Regions from separate parts of the Rhodovulum sp. P5 genome, predicted to be linked through region 2. Evidence: riboswitches for the same ligand, from Rfam matches in the RefSeq annotation. Region 2 holds a riboswitch; each other region holds the start of a gene.

Region 1 (7,073 bases), on a different replicon from region 2:
AAACCGCAACGAAGCGGACAGGGTAGGAGAGCAGACATGACCCGTGCAAGACATCCCGTCATCCTTGCTGCGATTGGCGCCATCGGCCTGAGCGCCTGCGTGGACACCACCTCGGGCGATTCCAACAGCAACCTCAAAAGGGGCGCGGCCATCGGGGCCGGTGCGGGGGCGCTGGCCGGCATGATCGCGACCGGCGGCGGCAAGCACGATGCCCGCGACGCATTGGTGGGTGCGGCCATCGGGGCCGGGATCGGCGCGGCCTTCGGCAACGAACTGGACAAGCAGGCGCAGGAATTGCGCGGCAACCTTGGCGATGACCGGATCTCTGTCGTGAACACCGGGTCGGAACTGGTGGTTACCATGCCACAGGACATCCTGTTCGCGACCGATAGCGCGGCCCTGCGCCCGGACCTGCAGGCCGACCTGCGCGTGCTGGCCAGCAGCCTGAACGACTATCCGCAGACCACGGTCGACGTGATCGGGCACACCGACAACACCGGCGCCGCAGCCTATAACCAGGACCTGTCCGCCCGCCGGGCCGCATCGGTATCCGCCGTCCTGACCCGTTCGGGCGTCGCGCCATCCCGCGTGCGGGCCTATGGGCGCGGAGAGGACCAGCCCGTCGCCTCCAACCTCTCGGCGTCGGGCCGGGCGCAGAACCGCCGGGTAGAGATCATCATTCGCCCGATGGCCTAAGCCGCCCGGCGCAAGGCCCAGCATTTGCCATTGTTCCCGCTCCGAAGCGGTCATATATTTTGACCGGTTCGGAGCAGCCAACATGCCATTTCAGAAAATCCAGCCCGAAAAGCTCTCTCATGCCGTGGTGCGGCAGATCGAGTTGCTGATCCTGCGCGGTATCCTGCGCCCGGGCGAGCGCCTGCCGTCAGAGCGCGACCTGTCGGAAAAGCTGGGCGTTTCCCGCCCCTCCCTGCGCGAGGCGATTTCCGAATTGCAGGACCGTGGCCTGCTGGTCAGCCGGGCCGGGGCGGGCGTCTATGTGGCCGAGGTGCTGGGCGCAGCCTTTTCCGACGCGCTGATCCGGCTGATGGGCACCCATGAGGAGGCGCTGTTCGACTACATCGCCTTCCGGCGCGATCTGGAAGGGCTGGCCGCCGAACGCGCGGCGCTTCTCGCCTCGACCACCGATCTGCAGGTCATCGGCGCGATCCTTGCCAAGATGGAAGCCGCCCACGACAAGCGCGACCCGACGGACGAGGCGCGGCTGGATGCGGAATTTCACCTCGCCATCATCGAGGCCAGCCACAACGTGGTCATGCTGCACATGATCCGGGCGATGTTCGATCTTTTGCGGCAGGGCGTGTTCTACAACCGGCAGATCATGTTCGGCCAGCGCACGACCCGCGACATGCTGCTGGACCAGCACCGCGCGATCAACGATGCCCTGCAGGCCCGCGACCCCACGGGCGCCCGGACCGCCGTGGAACGGCACCTCGACTATGTCGAAGAAGCGCTGAGCGCGCAGCTTCAGTCCGAACGGAACGAGGCCGTGGCGCGCCAGCGGCTGGAACACGAACTGGGCAAGACCTGACCGCCGGTTCCCCGGGCCTGCATCGGGCCATGTGGAACCAGCGGCGGCTTTTTGACTGGCGGACCGGCGTTCCGGGTCCTAGACGTGATAGGGAAAATTCAGAGGAGGTCCCGCGTTGCCCGGCTTGCGTCCCGATGTCGATCCCGATGGTCTGAGCGAATTCTCGGTGGTCTTCACCGACCGGTCCCTGAACCACATGTCGGCCAAATTCCAGGGGGTCATGCGCGATATCTCCGCCATGCTGCGCGAGGTCTATGGCGCAGAGGCCGTCGCATTGGTGCCCGGTGGCGGCACCTTCGCGATGGAGGCCGTGGCACGCCAGTTCGCAACCGGGCGCCGCGCGCTGATCGTGCGCAATGGCTGGTTCTCCTACCGCTGGACGCAGATATTCGAGGCCGGCGGCTTTGCCGCGGACACGACCGTCGTCATGGCACGCCCCGCCGGCAACATACCGCAGGCACCTTTCGCGCCGCCGCCGATCGAGGATGTGATCGCCGCGATCAGGAACGACAAGCCGGAAGTCGTCTTCGCCCCCCATGTCGAGACGTCCTCGGGCATCATCCTGCCCGACGACTACATCACGCAGATGGCCGCGGCCGCGCACGAGGTCGGCGCGCTGATGGTACTCGACTGCATCGCGTCGGGCTGCGTCTGGGTGGACATGTCGAAAACCGGCGTGGACGTTCTGATCTCGGCCCCGCAAAAGGGCTGGTCGGCCTCCCCCTCGGCGGGGATGGTGATGCTGTCGGCCCTTGCGGCCGAACGGCTGGACGGCACCGCGTCGAATTCCTTCGCGATGGACCTGAAGAAATGGCGCGCAATCATGAAGGCGTATGAGGATGGCGGACATGCCTATCATGCCACCATGCCAACCGATGCGCTGGTGGGGCTTCGTGATGCGATGACAGAGACCAGGGCGATGGGCTTTGACGCCGCGAAAGACGCGCAATGGGCACTGGGCAATGCGGTGCGCGAGATGCTGGCCGGAATGGGCGTGGTTTCAGTCGCGGCCCCGGGCTTTGGCGCGCCGGGGGTGGTGGTGTCGTTCACCAGCGACCCGGATATCCAGAACGGCCGCAAGTTTTTGGCCGAGGGGATGCAGATCGCCGCGGGCGTGCCGTTGCAGGTGGGTGAGGGTGCCGAGTTCCGGACCTTCCGGCTCGGTCTCTTCGGCCTCGACAAGCTGGCCGATGTGGACGCGACGCTGGCCCGCCTTCGCCCGGTGCTGGAGCGGGTGCTGGCGGGCTGAGACCGGCCGCCCGTGCGCCTGACCATTTCAGTCTGAGGATAACGGCCAGAGCAACGCGCGAAGGTGCGCGATCGACGGGCGAAGGCGCGGCGGCCTTCGGCCAGCTTCCTTCGCCCGGTTCTCGATCAAAGGCGGCAAGAATGCGCGGTGCACGCCTACCGCATCAGGACGACCGGCACCTTGCAGGAGCGGATCATCTCCGTCGTCGTCGAGCCGATGACCATGGTCCGGATGCGGGAATGACCATAGGCGCCCATCACCAGCAGATCGATCCCGCCGGTCTCGACCAGCTCTGCCAGCGCCTTGTCGGGGGCGCCCTTCAGGGTGCGAACCTCGGCCTCGTGCCCACCTGCGTTCAAGGTCGCGCGCGCATTGTCCAGCGCCTTGCGCAGGTCCGCCGATTCATGGCCCACCGTGGCCACCACGACCTCCAGCCCCGAAAACAGCGGGTCGCGCGCCACGTAGTCGACCGCCTTCATCGCGGACACGCCGCCATCATAGGCGATCAGCACCCGCTTGATGGGTGCGAACGCCCGGTTTGCCACGAAGACGGGCTTGTGGCTGGCGCGCACGATCCGCTCGAAGTTCGACCCAAGATGCGGGCTTTCCAGCCCCGCGGCCTCCCCCCGTTTGCCGATCACGATCATGTCGGCCACGTCTTCCTTCTGCTCCACCGTGTTGACGATGTCGTCATGGCGCAGCCGGGTGATGACATCGGCCACCCCCTCGCCCTCGATCAGGGCCTTGGCATCTTCCAGGATCGCGCGGCCCTGCGCCTGAGACAGTTTCGCGTGCTGCTCGTCCAGGTCGGACAACTGCTTCATCAGGTTGGACCGCGCCCCCAGCCGGATCGAGCCTGACAGGTCCCGCTGCCCCTGCGCCCGGCGCGGGTCGAGCACGTGGTAGAGTTTCACCTGCGCCCCGGTGCGTTTCGCGATCCACGCCACATGGCGGCACACGCTTTCGGAATAGGCCGAGCCGTCGACCAGCGCCATCAGAATACCGGACATTTCCCTTACCCCCTCAGTGCCCCAGCAGGTCTTCCATCGCGCCGGGCTTGTCATGCACGCCCAGCTTGTCGACGATGGTCTCGGATGCCTCGTTCATGCCCCTGATCTCGACCTCGGCGCCCTCGCGCCGGAACTTCAACACCGCCATGTCAAGCGCTGCAACGGACGAGACGTCCCAGATATGGGCGCGGCTGACATCGATGGTCACGCGCTCCAGCGCCTCCTTGAAGTCGAAGGCCTTCATGAACTCTTCGGTCGAGGCGAAGAAAAGCTGGCCCTCGACGACATAGGTGCGTTCGCGCCCGTCCGGCGAAATCTCCGACGTCACGCGGAAAAGCTGCGCGATCTTGGCCGAGAAGAAGATGCCCGAAAGCAGCACACCCACCAGCACCCCGATGGCGAGGTTATGGGTGTAGACCACGAAGAACACCGTCGCCAGCATCACGATGGACGACGACCGGGGATGGTCGCGCAACTGCCGGATCGAGGACCAAGAGAACGTCCCGATCGAAACCATGATCATGATCGCCACCAGCGCGGGCATCGGGATCTGGCCCACCAGATCGCCCAGCACCACGATCAGGAACAACAGCATCGCGCCCGCGGTGAACGTCGAGAGCCGCCCGCGCCCGCCGGATTTCACGTTGATCATCGACTGGCCGATCATCGCGCAACCCGCCATGCCGCCGATGAACCCGGTGCAGGTGTTGGCGATGCCCTGCCCGATGCATTCCTGGTTCCGGTCGCTGGTCGTGTCGGTCAGATCGTCCACGATCGTCTGGGTCATCAGGCTTTCCAGCAGCCCCACCGCCGCGACCCCGATGGAATAGGGCAGGATGATCTGCAGCGTTTCCAGGGTCAGCGGGATGTCGGGGATCAGGAACACCGGCAGCGTGTCGGGCAGCGCGCCCATGTCGCTGACCGTGCGCACATCAAGGCCCAACCCCATGCTGACGATGGTCAGCACGATGATGGTCACAAGCGGCGAGGGCACCGCCGTCGTCAGCAGCGGGAACAGGTAGATGATCGCAAGCCCCGCCGCGACCATCACATAGGTGATCCACGTCACCCCGATCAACTCTGGCACCTGCGCAAGGAAGATCAGGATCGCCAGCGCGTTCACGAAGCCGGTGATGACCGATCGCGAGACGAAGCGCATCAGGTGCCCCAGCTTCGCAAGCCCCGCCCCGATCTGGATCAGCCCTGCCAGCACGGTTGCGGCCAACAGATATTGCAGACCGTGCTCCTTCACCAGCGTGACCATCAGCACGGCCGTTGCCGCCGTCGCGGCCGAGATCATGCCGGGCCGCCCGCCGGTGATCGCCACGATGACCGCGATGGAGAAGGAGGCGTAGAGCCCGACCTTGGGGTCCACGCCCGCGATGATCGAGAACGCGATGGCCTCGGGGATCAGGGCCAGCGCCACGACAAGCCCCGCAAGGATGTCGCCGCGCACATTGCCGAACCACTGGTCGCGATAGGCGTAAAGTGCTTTCATGATCTCCCCGCTGGTGGGGCGCCGCAGCCCCGCTGAGGCGGCTGACGCTCTGGGTTGTCGATGGTCCGGACCACTGGCGCGCAAGGCGGCCGCCCGGTGAAACACCGGACCCGGGCGAGTCGCGCCTTGGATACAGAAGTTGCGCCCGAAGGCAAACCGGCAAAGGCGGCCGTTTCCCGCGCGGCCCCCGCCGGATTGCCCATCGGCGCGGCGCATCCGCCCTTTTCCGATTTACAGACAGGCCCCGGGTTTGATAGCTGCAAGGTGATGGTTTCCCGATACGGACCTGTCCGCCGGGAAAAAGGGAATGCGGTGCGGCGCCCTACGATGCGCCAAATCCGCAACTGCCCCCGCAACTGTGAGCGGAGAGCAGCGCCGATCATGCCACTGCGACAGATCGCGGGAAGGCCGGCGCTTGTGAGGACCCGCAAGTCAGGAGACCTGCCATCGCATCGCAACCCGAACCCGGGGCGGGGCGCCCCGGCAGGAGGCCGCAACGCCATGGACATACCCTCTTCTCCCTTCGCCGCAGCCCTTGGCAGACCGTTCGCCGATCTTGCGGCGCTCTTCGACAAGGGCGGCCCCGCGATCTGGGCCATAGCCGCGCTTTCGGTCGTGACTGTCGCGCTGGTCCTGTGGAAGACGTGGCGCTTGCTGTCATCGGGGGCGTTTTCGGGCGGGCGGCGCACGGCGCAGGCGGCCGCACTCTGGCAACAGGGGAACCATGACGCGGCGCTGGCGCTGGTCGAGGGGCGCCGGTCGCTTCGGGCGCGGATGGCCAGGGCCGCGATGCGGGCCCTGCGCGATCCCGGCCTGAGCATCGAGGCCGCCGAGGCCGAAACCGGCCGCGTGGCCCGCGCACTGCTGAGCGAGGCGCGCACCGGTCTGCGGTCGCTGGAACTGATCGCCACGGTCGCCCCCCTGCTGGGGCTTCTGGGCACCGTGATGGGCATGATCGGTGCGTTTCAGGCGCTGGAGGCCACGGGCAACCGCGCCGATGCCGCGGTACTGGCCGGCGGCATATGGGAGGCGCTTCTGACCACCGCGGCGGGCATGGCCGTGGCCATCGTCGCCTCTGTCGCGCTGGTGTGGTTCGAAAGCATCGCCGAACGGCTGCGCCATGACATGGAAGACGCCGCAACGGTGATCTTCCTGCGGGCAAGGCCGCGCGCCGCGCTCGTGCCGGGCAGACGGCCCGACGCCGCGGCATGAGTTTCTCCTTCGGGGCGCCCCCGCGCCCGCGCCGGCCCAATCTGACGCCGATGATCGACGTGGTGTTCCTGCTGCTGGTGTTTTTCATGCTCGCCTCCCGCTTCGGTTCGGACATGGTTGTGCCGCTGACCCTTGCCGGGACGGGCGGCACCTATGCCGGCCCACCCCGGCTGGTCGATATCCACCCCGATGCGCTGTCCCTGAACGGCGTGGCCGTGGATGGGGCGAATATCGCGGGGCGGCTGGCGCCACTGATGTCCTCCGACGCCGACATGGTCGTCCTCCGGGCACGCGACGGGGCCGATCTGCAGCGGGTCATCGCGGTGATGGAACGGCTGGAGGCCGCCGGGTTCAGCCGCCTGGTGCTTGTGGAATAGGCCCATGCTGATCCCTGCCCCCCCGCGCCCGCCCCGCCGCGAGATGGTCCTGCCGATGATCAACGTGGTGTTCCTGCTGTTGGTCTTTTTCATGCTGGCGGCGCGTGTTGCCCCGCCGGACCCGTTGCCGGTGACCCTGCCGGAGGCTGCTGCCGGCGATCCGGCCGACGGCCCGCTT
Region 2 (7,073 bases):
TCACGACTTCGGCCACATGACCCGCCCCCAGATCGGCCCGGAACAGCAGCGGCCCCGGCCCGGTGGGTCGCCAGGTGAAGAACCCGTCGCCGTCGGTGACGACCTCGCCCAGCTTGGTGCCATCCTCGCCGATCACCTCCACAACCGTGTCAACGGCCATGTCGCCATTGGAGAAACCGACCTCGCCCTCGATCACCTGACCCGACGGGAAGACGGAGGCCACGACCTTGTGGGCCAGCGCAGGAAGCGGAGCCAGGATGAGCGAGAGCCCCAGAAAAGCGGCGCGGATCATGCGGGGGCCCCTTTCAGCGTGGTGAAAAGTTCGGGTTTGACCCGCACGGCAAGCGACACCGCCGCCGCGGTCAAAAGCCCCTCGATCCCCATCACGGGGAGATGGGCGAGGAACACGAGCTTGGTCGCCGGAATGAACGCATCGCCCGAGAGCATCAGCGCCAGCGCCACGCAGCCGGTGGTCAGCGCAATCGCCAAAGCCCCCCCGATCCCGGCCCAAAGCGCAGCGGTGGCAGGCCCGCACCGCAGGATGCCCCGGCGACACAGGACATGAACGATCACCGCGGGCATCGCGATGTTGAACGTGTTCACCCCCAGAACCGTCAGCCCGCCAAAGCCGAAGAACACGGCCTGCAAGAGCAGCCCCACGAAGAGCGCGGGAAAGGCGGCCCAGCCAAGAACAATCCCGGCCAGACCGTTCAGGATCAGATGCACCGAGGACGGGCCGATCGGCACATGGATCAGCGAGGCCACGAAAAAGCTGGCGGACAAGATCCCCGCCGCCGGAATCCGTTCCAGCGGCAACTGCCGCAGCCCAAGCGCGATGCCGCCGGCAGCCAGGACGGCCCCGCCGATCACGACCTCATTGGCGAGCGCCCCATCCACGATATGCATGTGCGCGCGTCCTATTCGACGTCGTAGGCGCGGATCCAGATCACCGCGTCCTGGGAAAGCTCCTTGCCGTCGTATTCGGTGTCGGGTCCCACGCCGAGCGCGGCAAACCCCCAATAGCCCGCCTTGGGAACGCCGAAGGTGAAATAGCCGTTGTCATCGGAAATCGCGATCACCGCGCCGCCGGGCATCGGCCCGGCCTTTGGCGGCTTCGGGCTGTTCGTCGCCATGTCGGGTTCGGCGGCCATGTATTCGATCTCGATCTCGGCGCCAGCAACGGGCTGGCCGTCCGACAGCACGCGGCCCGTAAAGGTGGAACCGACCATGACGTTATAGGGCTTCACCTTGGGCACGATCTCGGTCTTCAGACCCTGCGGGTCGGACCAGTCGGTGGGCATCTGGTTTCGGTTCAGATAGGCCTTGGTGATCTGCTGGATATAGATATCCTCCGACCCTTCGTAATAGGGGGCGGGGACCGTCACCAGAACATAGTCGCCGGAACGTTTTACCGGCACCATCGCGTCCCAGGCCACCCCCTCATTCCCCATGCCCTTGAACACCGTCCGGGTCAGGCTGTCTTTCAGGTCGGTCTTTTCACCCCGGTGAACCATGTAGAATTCCAGCGGTTCGCCCATATCCATGACATGGCCGTTCTCGAACGGGTGCCAGAAGATCAGCTTGACCGGGACATCGCCGGGACGCTCGATCATCGTCTGTTCGGTATAGCTCAACTGGAAATGGGCATTGCCCGCGACGGGCGCGAGCGTCAGCGCCAGCGCGGCACTCAGCATGTTGCCGTGAAAGATCATCTGTCGGTTCCTTTCAGCAGTGGCGGCCCGTGGGCCACGGTCGGAAAGGACGAACGGGGAGAGGCACGAACAGGCCAGACCGGCCGATCCGGGCCAGACGCGCACCCCGGCGTCCGGTGGAAGCCGCGCAACTGGGGCGCGGGCGAACGGCAGGTCTCCTGGCTCGCGGGTCTGGGCTTGGCTGGCCTTCCCGGGGCGTCGGCCCCAGTGGCATCATCAGCCTTGCTCGCCGCTTACAGTTGCGGGGGCAGCCGCGGATTTGCCCAATCGGGCGCACCGCGTTCCCTTTTCAGTTCCGCCCCCAAGTGGGGTTGGAACACCGATCACACGCTCGTCATCCCAGACCGACCGGGCGTCTGTCAATCGTCAAAAGCGCGCATCGGGCTTGCCGCTCCCTTATGGCGTGCGTTTGACGCGGCAATCGCGCGCCGTATGGTGAGCGCCGCCAAAAACAAGGGAGCGATCATGCCAGAGACGCCGACTACGGACGAAACCGCCCGCCACGCCGCCAAGATGGCCAAGCGCAAGGCGGCGAAGGACCGCGCGCTTGAGGACAAGATTGCCGAGAAGGGGTTGATCCTTGTCCATACCGGGGCCGGGAAGGGTAAATCGTCTGCCGGTTTCGGGATGATCCTGCGGTCAATTGCCCATGGCATGCCCTGTGCCGTGGTCCAGTTCGTGAAAGGCAAATGGGATACCGGCGAGCGGCGTCTGCTGACGGAAAATTTCGGCGATCTGTGCCAGTTCCACGCCATGGGCGAGGGCTTTACCTGGGAAACGCAGGACAAGGCCCGCGACATCGCCGCGGCGGAAAACGGCTGGCGCAAGGCGCGGGACCTGATCCGCGACCCGGCGATCCGCATGGTCCTGCTGGATGAAATCAACATCGCGCTTCGCTATGGCTATCTCGATGTGGCGGATGTGCTGACCTTTCTCACGGCCGAGAAGCCGCCCCTGACCCATGTGGTACTGACCGGGCGCAATGCGCCTGATCCGTTGATCGAGGCCGCCGATCTGGTGACCGAAATGACGTTGGTCAAGCACCCCTTCCGTGCCGGCATCAAGGGTCAGCCGGGCGTGGAATTCTGACAGGTGCAACGCTGGTCTTCCTGCCCACATGCGATGAGGGGAAAAGGGCGTTTGCCCGACGCCGGTGCCTGGCTTTGGTTAATGAAGACTTTGCCGACGTCCTGATGGCCGTCTGTTGATCGTGAAGGCCGTCACGGGTTGAAAGCCCCGCGAGGGGATTACCCCGCCTTAGGTCTCCGCCTGATCGTCAATCTCGCCATATGGAACACCCGCCGGGATCAGATCGTCAAGCTGTGCTATGGTTGTGCCGTGGATGGTCTGGCCGGAGAAGCTCTCAGTGTCTTTTATTCCCTTACGTCTTGTCGCGGCTGCGCTGCTGGGTGCTGCCTTGTCCGTGTCGCTGCCAACCGCAGGGCGTGCGCAAGCCGTCGATATTCCGACCTGGCTGCGGGCCCATGTGGGGACGGGCGAAGGGCAGATCGCCCCGGTCGTGCTACATCGGGCCCGCGCGCTTTATCAGCAGAAACGAAGCGACGGCGCGGTCACCAATCCCTGTTATCTTGCCATGGATGCAACGCGCCCGAGCGCGGCGCGCGATGGCGCGGTGGGGCGGCGGTTCTACATCATCTGTGAAGGGTCCAAATCGTTCCGGGCGGTGTCGTCGGGCTATGGAAACGGGCGCAAACTGCAGCGGGCGGATTTTTCGAACGGGCGGCAATGCGCCCGGCATTTCAGTAATGCGGAAGGGTCCAAGCTGACCGCGGGCGGGGCCTATCTGACGGCGGAAACGCGGACCTCGTTCAAGGGCTATATCCAGCAGTCGGGGGCGAGGCGTCCGTTCTACCGGACCTTCCTGCTTTATGATGGGGAGGGCGACACACGAAATGCGCGGGAGAGGGCCATCGGCGGGCATCCGGCGGTGTTCGTGAAGTGGCAGTGCCGCTTCAGCAACCCGGGCAGCCCCCATGCCGACGATGACGGCTATGTGCCCTTTGGAACGCTTATCAACTATACCAGCGGCCGCAGCAACGGCTGCACCACATGGTCACAGTCGGTGTCGGAGGATATCCTTTCGCTGGTCGAGGGGCGCCCGACGACGCTTTATATCTACCCCGAGGCCGACGACATCGACGCCGTGGCGCGGGCCGTCAAGACGGGAACCTCTCCGTCCCGGGCCGGGCTTTACTGGAACACGGCCTGTCTGGAGACGATCGGAACCCCGAAGTTCTGGCCCAAGCGAACGCTTCAGCCGATCATCAACGACTGGCGCCAGTCCCTGCCGAAACGGCCGCCGCAGGAGTTGCCGGTCTGCAAGGGGGGATGACACGGAAGGCGACGGCCCATTCTTAAGCGGTTTTTTGGAAAGGGCTTGTCGCCTTAAGGGCGAGTGCCTAAGCTCCGCTCAGGACAGATTTCGCAACTTGCTGGAGGCGTCATGCTCCGTCGAAGCGTTCTTGGTGCGATCGCGGGGCTGCTGTTGATCGGAGGCGCAGGAATGGCCATGGGCAAGACCCTCATCTACGCCTCCGCGATGAGCGGGCAACTGGTCGACGGATCGGGACGCCCCGCGGCCGGCGTCACGATCACACGCACCTGGCAAACCAGTTCCAAAACGGGCAGCGACAGCACCACCACGGATGACGATGGGCGGTTTGCCTTCGGGTCAGTCGAACAACGCTCTCTGTTCGGCGGGCTGAACCCGGGGACGCCGCTGATCGATCAGCAGTTCACCCATGACATGACCGGCACGCCGAAGATGTTCCTGCGTATGAGCAAGCGGAGCTTTGGGCCCAATTCGGAACTGGACGGACGGCCGATCAATCTGGTCTGCCGCGCGGACACCGATCCGGAGCCCGGCCCCGGCCCGATCCTCAGCAGTACCTGCCGCATCCTCGACTGACAGGTCCGACCAACAGCCCGGAGGTTTCCCCATGCCATTGCTCTCGGCCCCAGTCGCCTCGCATCTGGCAGACACTGTCTACCTCCGGAACCAGCCGGGCGGAATCTCGATTGCCGAACTGGAACGGCAGATGAACCTCGGTGGGGCAGGGGTCTCCATCGTGGGTCGGTCCGATGGCGGGGCCGCGGGCCTGCTCTCGGGGAAATCCGGCCCGGCGCTGTTTCGCGAGACCAGCGCGTTCGGCGTGATGCTTCAGCGCGAGGGCGCCGGGGTCAAGGACCATATCCTTGTCTTTCGCGGCACCCGGTTCGACAGCGGCCGGGATTGGCTGAGCAATGCCACCATGGGCCTGTCGCCCGGCCCGGCCGGTCTGGTCAGCCATATGGGCTTTACCAAGGTCTATGAGAGCATCCTTCCCGATGTCGAAGAGGCGATGAAGAAGGTCGGCCGGGTCACGAGCCTTCATGTGCTCGGCCATTCGCTTGGCGGCGCGCTGGCCACGCTTTTCGCCGCGCATTACAAGGCAGCCGGTGTGCCCGATGTGCGTCTTTACACGTTTGGTGCGCCGCGCACGGTGACCACCTTGTCGAATGCGGCCCTGACGACGAAACTTGGGGCCGACAACATCCGCCGCGTGTATTCGCGCTGCGACCCGGTGCCGATGATCCCGATCTTTCCCTTTGCCCATCTCAACGATTGCGACGACCGGCTGATCGACGGGTTTTCCATCATCAATGGCGGGGCGCACAGCATGGTGGACAACTACAAGGCCCGCCTGACAGAAGCCGGCCACTGGCCGACCCGCGTCAGCAACTGGGAGATGTTCACGGCCGACTACTGGCTCGACATCGCCGAAACCGCCCGGACAAAGCCCTTCTCGGCGCTTTGCGCCTGGGCGTTGAACAATGCGATATCCGCGTTGATCAACGCCATCGTCGGGGTTGGCCAGCTTGCCTTCATGGGGCCGCTGACCCTGGTCGACCGGCTTGCAGCGCTTCTGCAATACGGCCTCGACCTCGGCCAGCGCTTTGGCGAGACGGTCGCGCGCCTGCTGCGCACCATCGCCAGCTTTCTCGGACTCGCGCTGACCATTGGGGCGGATATCGGAAAGGCCGTGATCCGGTATCTGATCGACCGTTTCCTTGGGGCGCTGGCGAACATGGCCAGTCTGGCGCTGACCCGTTTCCTGTGACGCGCCCCGGGCCATAGACCGGTCGGCATGCTTGATCCGGGCCGGTCCGGGCCTTACGCTTTCCATGTATTTGGGGGGCAAGGCATCATGAAACGACTTTTCATCCTGCTTGTAGCGGCCGTTCTGAATGGCGCCCCGGCCGTCGCGCAGATGTGGGTGCCGATGACCGGCTCCGGTCCGTTGGCGGGCTATAACGGCGCCACCTTGTGCGGCGACCACCCGTGGGGCGGAAGCTATTGTCTCATCCTCGGATGCAGCCCCGGGCGGTCGATGGGGTTTTATGTCCTGTCCGACTCGCTGGCGCTGAACGGGTTGCGGACGGCGATGCTGTCGGTCGACGGGCAGACCATCGCGCAAATCGAAGTTCAGCAGCAGGACGACATCGGCAACCTGTTCTTCGTGGATTTCGCCCAAGAGAACATGGAGATCGTTCTTGGACCGATGCGCCGGGGCAACCGGTTTTCCCTGATGTTTCAGGAAGGGTCCGACGCGATGCCCATCGAAGGGTCGCTTAGGGGATCGTCGCGGGCCATCGCGCATGCGCTGTCCGTCTGTCCAAAGCCGCCGCCCGCCCCCGTGGCCGACCCAGCCAGCGCGGCGCTTGCAAAGGTGCAGCGCGACTGTGCCGTTATGGGGGAAACCGTCGCAATCCAGGGTGCGCTTGCCCGGCAGGTCGATATCGACGGGGTCGACCCCCTCGATCTGGCCATTGATTTCGGCGCGGCGCAGTGTTCGCGCATGCTGTCCATGTATTGCGGCAGCGGCGGCTGTTCTCAGGAGATCTATCTGGGCGTTCCGGGCGGCGGGTATCGCCAAATATACGCCGGTACGATGTACGGGTTCGACGTGCCGACGCCTGGCCTGCTGAGCGTAAAGGTGCATGGCAACGCCTGTGGTCGTCCGGGCGGTGCGGGTGCGTGCACCCTGACATTTCGGGTTGACCCCGGCGGCGTCACGCTTTTGTCCCGGCAATGATAACCGTGCCGGTGGGCCTGCGGCCAAGGACATCAACCGGCGTGCGGGACGATTTCAGGACACCTCAAGCGGCAGGCGGTCAAAGACCCGACCGGTGGCGCATTCGAAGGCGTTGCACACGGCCGGGATGACGGTGGGCACGCCGATCTCACCCACTCCGCAGGGGGCGGCCTCGGGGTCGGGTTCGATCAGCGCGATGTCGAGGGGTGGGAGCGCGTCAGCCCCGATCACGGGGTAATCCCAGATGCTTTCCGCGCGGGCGGCC
Region 3 (7,073 bases), on a different replicon from region 2:
ACCGGTTCACCGAGGCGGTGATCGACAATATCCGGCAATGCCTGTCGCAGATCGACCCGACCGATTTCGACGCGGCCTGCGATCTGCTGGCCGATCCGGACCGGCGGGTTCATGTCGCGGGCGGGCGCATCACCCGGGTGCTGGCCGACTATCTGTTTCTGCACCTCCAGATGCTGCGGCCGGGTGTCGTGCATCTGCAAGGCCAGTCCAACGGCTGGCCGCAATACCTGCTGGACGTGGCCGAGGGCGACGTTGTGGTGATCTTCGACCTTCGCCGGTATGAGAGCACGACGCTGAAACTGGCCGAGATGGCGACCGACCGCGGGGCCGAGATCGTGCTGTTCACGGACCAGTGGCGCTCTCCCGTTCATGTGCTTGCCCGGCACTGCCTGACGGGGCGCACTGTTGTGCCCTCGGCTTGGGATTCCGCGATTTCGACCCTTTTGCTGGTCGAAACCGTCGTGGCGGCCGTGCAGGAACGGACATGGGCCGAAACCCGCACCCGGATGGAGACGCTGGACGACATGTTCGACCGGACCAAGCTGTTCCGGAAGTTCACCTGAGATACTGACCTTAAGGGCCGTCGCCCAGCAGGTCGGGCCGGGTGGTCAGCCAGTCCGCCGCGGCTGCGTCCACGGCATCGTAGGTCGCACGGCCAAGCGCCTCTCCGATATCGGTATGAAGCCCGGCAAAGGGCAGATCGCCCGGCGGGGCCGCCAAGGCAATGCAATCGGTCCCGGTGCCCGTCGCCCGACCCTCGGGCAGGTCGAACCCAGCCTCGATGATCGCGGCGGTTCGGGCGGATGCGGCGATGGTCATCGCCTCGATCTGGGCGGCTTCGGTCAGCCCGGCGGAACAGGACAGCGCGATATTGATGGTTCCAAAGCGCGCCGGGTCGAAGCGTTGCCGGTGGCCGACCCGTTCGGAATTCGACAGGCCCACGGTGGCCAGACAGTGCACGGTCACCCGTTCGATGTCGGCGCGCGTCTGCGCGAAGCTTGCCACGCTGCGCGAGGTCAGCAGGGCCGGCGCGTCCGCCAGCCCCGCCGTGGCCAGTTCGGCCTGAAGCCACGCCGTCGCATCGACCTCCACCGGCAGATCCCGGTTGCGGACCTCGCGAAAGACGATCCGCCGGGCGGTCACAAATCCCGGACGGTTCAGCGCCCAACTCAGCACACGGTGCGGGGCGCCCAGATCGGCGATCAGCCACGGCGCGCGATGGGTGACCTTCACGGCGCGGGATCGGCGATGGAGAGCGGGTGCAGGATCAGCCCCTCGGGCGTTTCCTTGCGCCAGGCGGTTATGGCAAAGACATCGGCCAGCCGCTCGGCCGACAGCACCTGATCGGGTGCGCCTTCGGCCACCACGCGACCGGCCTGCATCAGAACAAGCCGGGTGCAGAACCGCGCCGCCAGGCCCAGATCGTGAAGCGAGACCAGAATACCCCGCCCCTCGGCCGCGAGATCGTTGAACACCGCCATCGTGGCAAGCTGGTGCGCGGGGTCGAGCCCGGCGATGGGTTCATCGGCCAGCAACAGCGGCGTGTCCTGTGCCAGCGCGCGGGCCAGCAGAACGCGGGCCTGTTCCCCGCCCGACAGCCGGGTGGCGATCCGGTTGCGGAAGCCGGTCAGGTCCATCCGTGCAAGGGCGCGGGCGATGGCGTCCTTGTCGGCGGCAGGCGCCCCGCCGCCATGGGGGTGTCGTCCCAGCGCGACAAGGGTTTCCACCGTCACGGGCCACGCGATTTCGCGGGACTGCGGCAACCACGCGGCCTGTCTGGCACGGTCGATGGGCGGCAGCACGGCCAGAGAGGACTGCCCGCGATGGGGCAGAAGGCCAAGGGCGGCCCGCATCAGTGTCGTCTTGCCCGCCCCATTGGGCCCGACCAGCCCCACGACCTCCCCCGGCGCCACGGAGAGCGAAACCCCGTCCACCACCGGGCAATCGCCCCGCCGCACGGTCAGCCCGTCAAGCGCGAGAAGCGTCATTCCAGATCCCTCCGCGTGCGATAGACCAGATGCAGGAACAGGGGCGCGCCGACGATCGCGGTCATCACGCCAAGCTTCAGGTCGCGGTCCGGCTGGATCAGGCGCACGGCCAGATCGGCGGCCAGCACCATCGCCGCCCCGCCCAGCGCGCTGGCGGGCAGCAGCCGGGCCGGGCGTGCCCCCACTGCGCGGCGCAACAGATGGGGCACGACAAGCCCCACAAAACCGACGGCCCCGGCCACTGCCGTCGCGGCCCCGACCATGGCAGCCACGCCCGTCACCAGCCGCAGCCGAAGCCGGCCAAGCCGGATGCCCAGCGCCTCTGCCGCATCCTCGCCCAGCGTCAGCGCATCCAGCCCGCGCCCCAGCGGCAGAACCAGCGCGGCCCCGGCGGCCATGAAGGGCAGCGCCAGCGCGACATGGACGAACGAGCGGTCCGAGACCGAGCCCAGCATCCAGAACACGATCTCGCTGGCGGCGAAGGGGTTGGGGGAAAGGTTCAGCGCCAGCGAGGTCAGCGCCCCGGCCAGGGCCGAGATCGCGATCCCGGCAAGGATCAGCGTCAGCGACCCGCCGCGCGGACCCGCCAGAAGTAACAGCAGCGCAACCGACACGGCCGCCCCGCCAAGCGCGGCGAAGGGCAGGGCGAGGGAAAGACCTGCGGTCACCCCGGTCTGGATCGACACCACCGCGCCAAGGGCGGCCGACCCGCTGACCCCGAGCAGGCCCGGTTCGGCCAGCGGGTTGCGCAGATAGCCCTGAAGCGCGGCGCCGCTGAGCCCGAGGCTGGCGCCAACCAGCGCCGCAAGGATCGCCCGCGGCAGGCGGATTTCCCGCATCACCAGCGTCAGCGGCCCGGAGTCGCCGAAGACCAGCGCGTGCAGGCTTTGCCCCGGTGCGATGTCGGCAGGCCCGAGCACGAGCGAGGCGACAAAAAGCGCCCCGACCAGCGCGCCAAGCGCGGCGAGCAGAAGGCGATAGCCGATCACTGTGCATCCTCCAGCGTCTTGCGGGCCGCGACCAGCCCGGCGATGGCGCGCAGCACATGGGGCGTGCCGCAGACCCAGTCCCGGTCGGCGAGCGGCGCGGTGCCGGCGCGCGCCTGCAGTTTCTTCAGGACGGGATGGGTCAGGATATCCTCTGCCCGGGAGGCGCCCGGCCAAGGTGTCGGCAAAACCACCAGATCGGGGTCGAGCATGACCAGTTGTTCCAGCGGGATGCGCCCGCCGACGCTCAGCCCAAGCTCTGTCGCCAGATTGTCGAAGCCCGCGGCCTCCAGCATCGCGCCCGACAGGCTGTTCGGGCCGGGGGTATAGCCCTGCGCGGTGTAGACCGCGGCGCGCGGCCGCTCGTCCGGGCTATCTGCGGTCAGGGCAGTCAGATCGGCATCGAACTGTGCCACGATCTCTGCCGCCGTTTCCTCGCGCCCCAGATGCTGGCCCATCTCGGTGATCCGGTCGCGGATGTCGTTCAGCGAATAGGCCGGCGCCATGGTCACCACCGGGACCCCCAGCCGGCGCAGCATCGACACCGTGTCCTGCCCGGTGAACTGCCCGGTGACCACCAGATCGGGGTTGAGCAGATAGATCTCCTCTGCCAGCCCGTGATTGTTGGGATAGGCTTGCGCGGCTTCGGCCATCACCGAGGTCTGGGGCTGTTTCGCGAAGACGGAGACGGACACCAGTTGCCCCGGCGCGGCCAGCATCAGGGCAAGCTGATCGGTGCACAGATTCATCGACACCACCCGGCTGGGTGCCGCATGCCCCGCCCCGGACAGGGCGAGGCCAAAGGCGGCAGCAAGGGGCAGCCAGCCACGCATCGTCAGAAGCGCGCCGTCAGGCCCGCATAGACGGATCGGCCGGGCGCGTCATAGCCGTAGATCTCCTGGTAGTCCTCGTCGAAGAGGTTGTCGATCCGGGCGGTCAGGGTCAGCCGGTCGTTCACTTCATGCTGAAGCGTCAGGTTGACCACGGTGTAGTCGTCCAGCCTGATCCGGTTCGCCCCGAGCGAGGCGGCGGTATAGTCCAGATCCCACAGCCCCGAGACATGACGAAGATCGGCCCCGATCAAGGTCTTGTCGTTGGGAAGCAGATAGGAGGCATGCAGGCCAAGCTCCCGCTCCGGCCGGCGCACCTCGACCTCGCCATCGGGATCGGTCGCGTCGAGCCATGTGTAGCCCGCCCCCAGCGTCAGGCCGTTGTCAAAACTGTATTCCGCCGACAGTTCGATCCCCTCGCGGTCGCTCTGGCCATCCTCGTTATAGGGGGTGGAGATGCCGGTGTTCACATCATAGGTGCTGGAGATCTCGTTGGTCAGGGTAGAGCGGAAATACGTCAGGTCGATCACACCGCGATCCCCCAGGAAACGCTGCTCGATCCCGATATCCCAGTCCTTGCTCTTTTCCGGTTCGAGATCGGGATTGCCGTTCCACATGCCGGGATTATAGCCGAACTGTTCGTACATGGTGGGGTTCTGAACACCGGTCCCGGCCGAGGCATGCAGGCGCGTGGTCTGGTTGGGCAGGGTGTAGGACAGGCCGAGGGACCACGTATCGGCATCGGCGAAATCGTCGTTGTCGTCATGGCGTGCGGTGGCCTGCACCGTCAGCGCGTCCTGCAGGAACGACCCGCGATATTCCAGCACATATCCCAGAAGGGTCCGCGATTGCTTGTCGAGCATGGAGGCGTCGAAGACCAGCGTCGCGTCGTTGTTCTGGAACGTCTCGCGCTTGCGTTCGATATAACCGCTCAGGACCTGGGCAGAACTCTCCACGTCCGCCCCGTCAAGGGCCAGGCTGCCGCGATAGCTCAGATCCGTGCGCGTCGTGGTGTAGTCAGACGTCGGCGTTCCCGACAGCGTGTGCATCGTGTCCATGTCCCCGGCGCTGTAGCGCAATTCGCTGCGGAAGCGTCCGTCCCACGCATCGGCCCGGGCGTGAAGCGCGCCGAAGATGTTGGTGACATCGCTTTGATAGGCGCCATCGGTGACAAGGTCTTCGGCGCTGGCCGCGCCCCAGTTGAACGCGTCGTAGTCCGACACCTGTTCGGTCCGGCGCAGCGTGGCGCCGATGGTGATATCCTCGGTCAGGTCGAATTCGGCACGGGCATTGAGCGTTGTGTTCGCGGTGCCGTCGGCACTGCCATCGGTGTCGTTGGAGATGTCGAAGCCATCGGTCACCCGGCGCGCTGACGAGAAGGAGAACCGCGCCCGGTCACCTGTGTAGCGCAGGGCGATGCTTGCGCCAGCCGTTTCCTGCGTGCCAAGGCCAACGGTCGCGGTCCCCTCGAACCCCGGCATGCTGGCGGTCTTGGTGACGATGTTGATCACCCCGCCGATGGCGTTGGACCCGTAGACCGAGGATTGCGGGCCGCGCAGAACCTCGATCCGTTCGATATCATCGGCCAGCAGGTTCGACAGGTCATACGCCCCGGTGGAGGGGTTCGACACGTCCACCCCGTCGATCAGGACAAGGACGTGGTTGTTTTCAGACCCGCGCATGCGGACCGCGGTGGCCGTACCGGCCCCGCCGCTTTGGCTGATGGCGACGCCGGGCAGGGCGCGCAGCGCATCGGTGACATAGCGGATCTGGCGCTCTTGCAACTCTTCCGCGGTGACAACGGTCACGGCCCGGCCATAACGCGCGGCTTCGATCGGTGTCAGGCCGGCGCCGACGATGATCTCGTCCAGCGTGAAGGGGTCTGTCTGCTGGGCAAGGGCGGGTCCGGCGGCCAGCAGGGTCGCGCCGGCGGCAAGCAGGGTGGTTTTCATGTCTTCCCCCGAACTGTGCAACCAAAGGCTGCACTTCTATTGTGTATGTCTTCGGAAGGGGTTGCCCGTTCCGCTGACGGCTCTCGTCGCCACCACTGCGGAATGGTCCGCCGTCCGCCGCGCGCCCCGCACGGGAACCGGGTGAGCCGTTCCGGCAGGTCTCCTGACTCGCGGGTCGTCGCAGTCACCGGCCTTCCCGCGGGGGTCCGCAGTGGCGTTGTCGGCGCTGCTCTCCGCTTACAGTTGCGGGGGCAGTCACGGACTTGGCGCACCGGGCGCCGCACCGTGTTCCCTTTTCACCACGCGGCGAACCGCGCGGACCAGAACGGGCGCATATTGCGCAGAATCACCGGGGCCGCCAAGGGGGGACCGCGCCTGTCATGCAACTGTGGCATGGCTGCATCCCGCGAACCTTCACGGTGCAAACCGGATCGGCAGGGTAAAGCGGTAGCTGCTGTCGGTCAGCCCTTTCGCGGCCCGTGCGAAGGGAGCGGCGGCGCGCACCGCGCCAAGGGCGGCCGCGTCGAGTGCCGGGTGCCCCGAGGTGCGCGCGATATGGGCGCTTTGCAGGCGCCCGTCGGGGGCCACGGTCAGGGCGATGGTCACGGTGCCCGCGGCACGGCCCGCTGCGCGCGGGTATCGCTTGCGCCGTTCGACACGGGCCCTGATCCCGGCCCCCCATTTCGCGATCAGGCTGTGGGCGCGGGCCTCTGACAGCGTCGATGCGGCCGGGGACGCGGCGCGCCCGGCATGCCCCTTGCCCCCGGTTCCCGCGGCCCGTTGCGGTGCCGCCGCAGGCGCGGCTGTTGGTGCCTTGGTCGCGGGGGCGGCGTGTGGCCGCGCCTGCGGACGGGGGCGGCGATGGGCGGGGCGTCGGCCGGTTCGGCTTGCGGCTGCGGCAGGGGCTTGGCAGGGGCTGGCACGGCCGGGGTGGGGGATGTGTCCGGCGCCGCGATGGAGGGCAGGGCGCTTGGCGCGGGAAGGGCGGCCAGCGGCGGGGACGCTTCGACAAACGCGTCCGCTCTGTCCGGAAGGTGAGGCAGCGCAAGGGGCGCGTTCGGTGCGGCGAGCGTCTGGACCGCCTCGGGCGGGTCTTCCCACGCGTCGACAAGGGCCGCCAACTCGGCCGGTGCGGCCTCGATCGAGGCGTGGGCCATCCCCCGTCGCCACCCCCGGCCGACCCGCCGTTGCCGGGGCGAAGGCCGACCGCGGCGAGGTGCAGCAGGACGGCCAGGCCAAGAAAGACCGGCGCTTCCAGCCAGCGTGTCATGGCCGCGACGTCACCAGCGACACGTCGCGCAGCCCCAGCGCGGCGAG

Evidence for each region. A riboswitch is a leader RNA that binds a small molecule or an ion and turns the genes downstream of it on or off. The one in region 2 is predicted to bind cobalamin.
Region 1: another riboswitch for cobalamin. It lies ahead of RGUI_RS07655 (MotA/TolQ/ExbB proton channel family protein); the one in region 2 lies ahead of RGUI_RS19730 (DUF4198 domain-containing protein).
Region 3: another riboswitch for cobalamin. It lies ahead of RGUI_RS07675 (TonB-dependent siderophore receptor); the one in region 2 lies ahead of RGUI_RS19730 (DUF4198 domain-containing protein).

Annotation. Positions count from the first base shown of each region.
Region 1 covers NZ_CP015039.1:1,557,575-1,564,647, forward strand. Annotated here, with positions in the region: gene RGUI_RS07630 (OmpA family protein) at 37-696, shown strand; gene RGUI_RS07635 (FadR/GntR family transcriptional regulator) at 779-1,549, shown strand; gene RGUI_RS07640 (aminotransferase class V-fold PLP-dependent enzyme) at 1,665-2,798, shown strand; gene RGUI_RS07645 (universal stress protein) at 2,954-3,808, opposite strand; gene RGUI_RS07650 (SulP family inorganic anion transporter) at 3,822-5,306, opposite strand; cobalamin riboswitch at 5,558-5,770, shown strand; gene RGUI_RS07655 (MotA/TolQ/ExbB proton channel family protein) at 5,808-6,518, shown strand; gene RGUI_RS07660 (biopolymer transporter ExbD) at 6,515-6,895, shown strand; gene RGUI_RS07665 (biopolymer transporter ExbD) at 6,900-7,073, shown strand, end outside.
Region 2 covers NZ_CP015040.1:4,535-11,607, reverse strand. Annotated here, with positions in the region: gene RGUI_RS19740 (cobalt ABC transporter permease) at 1-292, opposite strand, end outside; gene cbiM (cobalt transporter CbiM) at 289-906, opposite strand; gene RGUI_RS19730 (DUF4198 domain-containing protein) at 918-1,712, opposite strand; cobalamin riboswitch at 1,843-2,051, opposite strand; gene cobO (cob(I)yrinic acid a,c-diamide adenosyltransferase) at 2,178-2,801, shown strand; gene RGUI_RS19720 (hypothetical protein) at 3,055-4,065, shown strand; gene RGUI_RS19715 (DUF6795 domain-containing protein) at 4,177-4,641, shown strand; gene RGUI_RS19710 (lipase family protein) at 4,673-5,833, shown strand; gene RGUI_RS19705 (hypothetical protein) at 5,921-6,808, shown strand; gene RGUI_RS19700 (molybdopterin cofactor-binding domain-containing protein) at 6,863-7,073, opposite strand, start outside.
Region 3 covers NZ_CP015039.1:1,564,828-1,571,900, reverse strand. Annotated here, with positions in the region: gene RGUI_RS07700 (MurR/RpiR family transcriptional regulator) at 1-563, shown strand, start outside; gene RGUI_RS07695 (adenosylcobinamide amidohydrolase) at 574-1,233, opposite strand; gene RGUI_RS07690 (ABC transporter ATP-binding protein) at 1,230-1,988, opposite strand; gene RGUI_RS07685 (iron ABC transporter permease) at 1,985-2,974, opposite strand; gene RGUI_RS07680 (ABC transporter substrate-binding protein) at 2,974-3,807, opposite strand; gene RGUI_RS07675 (TonB-dependent siderophore receptor) at 3,810-5,756, opposite strand; cobalamin riboswitch at 5,892-6,096, opposite strand; gene RGUI_RS07670 (TonB family protein) at 6,171-6,857, opposite strand; gene RGUI_RS07665 (biopolymer transporter ExbD) at 7,023-7,073, opposite strand, start outside.